2 regions of the Proteus sp. Marseille-Q3619 genome follow, and region 1 is predicted to be linked to the other one. Evidence: predicted binding sites of a transcription regulator. Region 1 holds the regulator's gene; the other holds the start of a gene.
What was found. Region 1 encodes ArgR, which controls arginine synthesis, uptake and breakdown. Its sites were predicted from a motif close to ANTGAATAAAAATACANT; they were not measured.
Positions count from the first base shown of each region.

Region 2: a site for ArgR is predicted at 1,994-2,011, ahead of argA (amino-acid N-acetyltransferase). Genes of this name have one in related genera too.

Region 1 covers NZ_CBDIMP010000001.1:2,495,082-2,498,476, reverse strand. The annotation lists gene ACWPWK_RS11510 (helix-turn-helix domain-containing protein) at 1-198, shown strand, start outside; gene mdh (malate dehydrogenase) at 301-1,239, opposite strand; gene argR (transcriptional regulator ArgR) at 1,687-2,157, shown strand; gene mpl (UDP-N-acetylmuramate:L-alanyl-gamma-D-glutamyl-meso-diaminopimelate ligase) at 2,216-3,395, opposite strand, start outside.
Region 2 covers NZ_CBDIMP010000001.1:1,373,118-1,376,512, forward strand. The annotation lists tRNA gene ACWPWK_RS06255 (tRNA-Met) at 55-131, shown strand; tRNA gene ACWPWK_RS06260 (tRNA-Met) at 162-238, shown strand; tRNA gene ACWPWK_RS06265 (tRNA-Met) at 261-337, shown strand; gene amiC (N-acetylmuramoyl-L-alanine amidase AmiC) at 542-1,804, opposite strand; gene argA (amino-acid N-acetyltransferase) at 2,045-3,379, shown strand.

The sequences.
Region 1 (3,395 bases):
CTTGCTGCCATCTCTCGCCAAGCAGGGTTAAGCTCTTCAACACTCGCTAATGCGCTATCACGCCCTTGGCCTAAAGGAGAAAAAATCATTGCTGATTATCTTGGTGTCTCCCCCTCTGAAATTTGGCCTAGTCGTTATTTTCATCCTGAAACAGGAGAATTACTTGAGCGAAAGATTCGTACCAAAACTAATAATTAACTAATAATTACAGACATTATAATTAATAAAAAAAACCGCTGATATAGTATCAGCGGTTTTTATTTAAATTTGCATTATTTTTATAGCAAAAAAAGTATTTCTTTATTTATTAATAAATTCTTCACCAAGAATTATATCTTTTTTCAATACATCTAACATGCCATTAAGAGATTGCTTTTCAAAATCACTTAATTTACCAATAGATAAATATTCCTCTACACCGTTTTTACCTAAAAGAATAGGTTGTGCAAAGAAACGGGCATATTCTCCGTCACCTTCTGTATAGGTACATTCAATAACATTTTTCTCGCCATTTAGAGCGCGAATTAATGAAAGACCAAAACGAGCCGCTGCTTGGCCCATTGATAATGTAGCTGATCCGCCACCGGCTTTTGCTTCTACTACCTCAGTACCTGCATTTTGAATGCGTTTAGTCAGTGCAGCAATTTCATCATCAGTAAATGAAACGCCATCAACTTGGGATAATAGAGGAAGGATAGTCACACCAGAGTGTCCGCCGATTACAGGAACATTGGTTTTTTGTGGATCTTTACCTTTTAGTTCAGCGACAAAGGTATTGGCGCGAATAATGTCGAGTGTAGTAATTCCGAAGAGACGTTTTTTATCATAAACGCCTGCTTTTTTGAGTACTTCAGCGGCAATAGCAACCGTTGTATTCACTGGATTAGTAATGATACCGATAAGTGCTTTAGGGCAGTTTTGTGCAACCTTTTCAATTAAGTTACGCACAATACCCGCGTTAACATTGAAAAGATCTGAACGATCCATGCCTGGCTTACGGGCAACACCCGCAGAAATCAGAACAACATCAGTGCCTTTTAGTGCAGGGGAAGGATCTTCACCCGCAAAACCTTTTACAGTAACTTGAGTCGGGATATGGCTTAAGTCAGCTGCGACACCCGGCGTGACGGGAGCGATATCATATAAAGAGAGTTCACTACCAGCAGGAAGCTGGTTTTTAAGAAGAAGTGCCAGTGCCTGACCAATACCACCTGCTGCACCGAGAACTGCTACTTTCATTCTGATACTCCTTAGTTTACAAGATAGTGGAACGCCTTAGAGATATTCACTATTACGCAATTCACCTTGTAAAAAACAATTATTTAACAGCAATATTGCATAATAAGGCATTTACAGTGAAAAATAATACTTTGGTTATTCTAAACAAATTGCTTATCTGTTAATGAGATAGTGGACACTCTTTTGATAAATAATTTCAATAAACATGACAAAGTGTTAAGTACACCATCATCCTTATGATAATCATTTAAGCTTATCATTTATTTAACAAATGTTTTACTTTCCTTAAATTATCACATTCACACGCCGTAAATAAATTTTTTTTGCAGTACATTCTACTTTACAATTTTGAGGAGGCTATCACGCGCCTTTCTTCGTCTTTTGTTGCATAAAAATTCACTTCTCTGCATAATGCACAGGTTATTGATAACTCACTAAAGGTGAACTATGCGCGTTCCTTCTAAGCAAGAAGACTTGGTTAAAGCGTTTAAAGCCCTGCTGAAAGAAGAAAAATTCAGTTCACAAGGCGAGATTGTGGCTGCATTACAAGAGGCTGGATTTGATAATATTAATCAGTCCAAAATCTCTCGTATGCTAACAAAATTTGGTGCAGTAAGAACCCGTAACGCCAAAATGGAAATGGTTTATTGTCTTCCTACTGAGCTTGGCGTACCAACAGCAAGCAGCCCACTAAAAAATCTGGTACTCGATATCGATCATAACCATTCTGTTGTGGTGATAAGAACAAGTCCGGGTGCGGCACAACTTATTGCACGTTTATTAGATTCATTAGGCAAAGCAGAAGGGATCCTTGGCAGTATTGCGGGTGATGACACCATTTTTTCAACACCAGCACCAGGATTTTCCACAGAAGAATTACGAGACGCTATTCTGAATCTTTTTGATCAGGAATTATAATTAGCCTTTCTACAGCTTCAAAAAATAAGCCACTGAATTTTCAGTGGCTTATTTATTTTTAATACTGGCTATCAAGATCTTTAGGCTGTGCTAATTTTGCGAGCAGTTTTTCGTGAATACCACCAAAACCGCCATTACTCATAATCAAAATATGATCGCCCGCTTGAGCTTCTTTCGCAATCATATCGACTAATGTATCAAGATCCGTACTCCAACGAGCAGGTTGTACACAATGCTCTGCAATGTCACTCACTAACCACTGAATATTAGGTGGCTGGAATAAAAAGACTTCATCAGCACGACCTAATGCAGGTGCGATATCATCCTTGCTAATTCCCATTTTCATGGTATTTGAACGAGGCTCTAACACCGCAATAATACGAGCAGTTCCACCGACTTTACTGCGTAACGCTTCAAGCGTTGCCAGAATCGCTGTGGGATGATGTGCAAAGTCATCATAAACACTTATTTGGTTAACCTCACCACGTAGCTCTAAGCGACGACGCGCATTAATAAACTTATCTAACGCTTCACAAGCATCAGCAGGTAAAACACCAACATGATGCGCTGCAACAATCGCCATTAAGCCATTTTGCATGTTATGTTCACCAGAAAGTCCCCAACACACTTCACCAACTCGCTCACCTTTGTGAAATACCTCAAAATGACTACTGTCATTACTGAGTTTTTTAGCTTGCCAATCTCCTGTTTCACCTGTGAATTCTTGTTCACTCCAGCATCCCATACCAATGGTCTGTTTTAGATTCATATCGCTATCAGGCATGATGATTTTTCCTGTGCCTGGGACGATACGAACTAAATGATGGAATTGTTTTTGAATTGCCGCCAAATCATCAAAAATATCGGCATGATCGAATTCAAGATTATTTAAAATCAGTGTGCGTGGAGAATAATGAACAAATTTAGAGCGTTTATCAAAGAAAGCACTATCATATTCATCAGCTTCAATCACAAAGAAAGGGCTTTCGCCTAACTGTGCAGATACTTGGAAATTACCCGGTACACCACCAATTAAAAAACCAGGTTTATAACCACAGTCTTCTAAAACCCAAGCCAGCATACCTGCTGTTGTGGTTTTACCGTGGGTTCCAGCAACGGCTAACACCCAACGTTCAGGTAAAATATAATCATGTAACCACTGAGGGCCTGAGGTATAAGGTAAACCTTTTTCAAGTACAGCTTCAACACAAGGATTTCCTCGTGTCATCGCATTACCA
Region 2 (3,395 bases), 1.1 Mb from region 1:
TCATAAAAAACTTGCAACTCAGCAGATCCTGAGTATAGTGCCCCTCTGTGGAGACGCGGGGTGGAGCAGCTTGGTAGCTCGTCGGGCTCATAACCCGAAGGTCGTCAGTTCAAATCTGGCCCCCGCAACCAATTCACAAAGCAGTAAGTTATAGTATCAGTCGCGGGATGGAGCAGCATGGTAGCTCGTCGGGCTCATAACCCGAAGGTCGTTGGTTCAAATCCAGCTCCCGCAACCAATTCTATAAACAACAATTCAGTCGCGGGATGGAGCAGCATGGTAGCTCGTCGGGCTCATAACCCGAAGGTCGTTGGTTCAAATCCAGCTCCCGCAACCAATTCTTTTCAATGTTATTCCTCATTTTTACCATCTCTCTTGATTTATTAATTCAAATCTATTACCCAACTTATTTATACATTTATTCTGATCATTCTCTTTTATTTTAATAAGATTATTGTGTTGAAAAACAATAAGACATTCCAATAGAAAGCAGATGATATTCACTTTCTACTGGAATATGAAAAGAAGGTATAAAAAGAATTTAACTACGATCAGCTAACGTTAATTCACCGCCATTAGCAAAATAAGCTTTGATGCCTTTAAAAATAGATTCTGCAATCTGTTGCTGGAATTTTGCTGTTTTCAGTTTTTTCTCTTCTTCGATATTACTGATAAAGGCCGTTTCAACCAGAATTGACGGAATTTCTGGCGCTTTTAATACCGCAAACCCAGCCTGATCGACTTTATTTTTATGCAGTTTATTAATTCCACCCATCAGCTTAAGCACTTCACTACCAAATTTAAGACTGTCGTTGATAGTGGCTGTTTGCACAAGATCAAGCATTGCATGGTCAACGTAGCGGTCACCACTTTTACTCACACCACCAATTAAGTCAGACTCATTTTGTGTTTGAGCAAGATAACGCGCTGTATTACTGGTTGCACCAGTTTTTGATAATGCAAAAACAGATGAACCTCTTGCAGAGCGGTTTGTAAACGCATCAGCATGGATAGAGACAAATAAATCTGCCTGCATTTTTCGCGCTTTAGCAACACGTACAGTCAATGGAATAAAGACATCTTCATTACGTGTCATATACGCCTTCATTTTGGCATCTTTATCAATAAGCGTTCTTAAGCGACGAGCAATTTGTAAAACCACATCTTTTTCACGAGTTTTATATTTGCCGATTGCTCCCGGATCTTCTCCACCATGACCAGGATCGATCATTATAATAATCGGCCTATCACGCCCCGCTCTGCCAGGTTTACGTGTGTCTGTTTGTGCGGGTACAGCTTGTTGTAAATCACCGTCGTTATATTCACGCAATAGTGCTAATAGTGGATCATCTTCAGTATCAGCCCCATGACTTGGGTAGAAATCTAGCACTAAACGGTTTTTAAATTCAGCCACAGGTTTAAGCGTAAACATTTGTGGTTGTACAGGCGTTTTTACTTCAAATACCAGTCGCACTGTTTTAGGTGTATTTTGACCAACCCGAATAAGTTTTAAATACGGATCGCTAGTCTGAACTTGATTAGCAACACCTTTCAATACGCTATTAAGTTGAATACCTTCTAAATCCACCACAATACGTTCAGGGTTTGACAATGCAAACTGACGATATTTCAGTGGTGTACTGGATTCTATAGTCACGCGAGTATAAGTCGAGGCAGGCCAAACCCTCACAGCAACAATAGATGCTGTGGCTGCAAGACCAACAGGACTAATACTTAACAATAATAACGCGCCAATTCCTTTAACAAGACGACGACGAGTTTGATTGTGCTCAGAATGACTCATGAAAATATTCCAAAAAAACGATTAACGTCAATAAACTCTAAAAAGAGATAAAAAAAGTTAAGAACAAAAAACTTTACCCAATCCACACTTCACTGTCACTTAAAAACAGCACAATTACTCACTTTTACACGAATATTCTGCCTTCAGGGAAAACAATAAGATAGGATTTTACTTGCCATTCCTCTCCAAAAAGAATAAAAATACATTAAATTCGAATAAAAATTCACTTGAGAGGGTTTTATGAAAGAGCGTAGCACCGAATTGGTCGATGGATTTCGCCACTCGGTTCCGTATATTAATGCACATAGAGGCAAAACATTTGTCATTATGCTAGGTGGCGAAGCCATTGCTCACGAAAACTTCCCATCTATCATTAATGATATTGGGTTGTTACACAGCCTAGGCATTCGTTTAGTGGTTGTTTATGGTGCTCGCCCACAAATTGATACTGCTCTTGAAATACAAAAAGTATCTCCGATTTATCATAAATATACGCGCATCACAGATAGCAAAACCTTAGAAATCGTTAAACAAGCTGCGGGTACATTGCAACTTGATATTACAGCTCGCCTATCAATGAGTTTAAGCAATACGCCATTACAAGGTGCGCATATTAATGTTGTTAGTGGTAACTTTGTTATCGCGCAGCCATTAGGGGTTGATGATGGTGTTGATTATTGTCATAGCGGAAAAATTCGCCGTATTGATGAAGAAGCTATTCATCGCCAGTTAGACAGTAATGCTATTGTATTAATTGGCCCTGTTGCAGTGTCTGTTACTGGTGAAAGCTTTAATCTCACCTCAGAAGAAGTGGCAACACAGCTTGCGATAAAACTTAAAGCACAAAAGCTGATTGGTTTTTGCTCATTCCAAGGTGTTATCGATGAAGCAGGTCACATTGTTTCTGAACTGCTGCCTAATCAAGCTGAAGATAAAATTCGAGAGCTACAAACAGAAGGCGATTATCACTCAGGTACAGTAAGATTCTTACGGGGAGCTGTTAAAGCCTGTCGTCGTGGTGTAGAGCGTAGCCACTTATTAAGTTATCAATCTGATGGTGCGCTTATTCAAGAATTATTCTCTCGTGATGGTATTGGTACTCAAATCGTCATGGAGAGTGCGGAGAAAGTTCGTAGAGCAAATATTAATGATATTGGTGGCATACTCGAACTTATTCGCCCATTAGAACAGCAAGGTATTTTAGTCAGACGTTCAAGAGAACAATTGGAAATTGAAATTGATCAATTCACTATTATTGAACGCGATAATATGACTATTGCATGCGCAGCGCTCTACCCTTATCCATCAGAAAAAATTGGTGAAATGGCCTGTGTTGCAGTGCATCCTGATTATCGTAGCTCTTGTCGTGGCGAGGTCTTGCTACAGCGCATTTCAGCGCATGCTAAGCAATTGGGGTTAGAAAAGCTATTTGTTCTAACAACTCGTAGCATACACTGGTTTCAAGAAAAAGGATTTGAACCCGCTGAAATTGATAAATTACCCATTGAAAAACAAGCACTCTATAATTACCAACGCCGTTCTAAAATTTTGATTTTAGACTTACATAAAGAGTAATTACCAAGCACAAAAA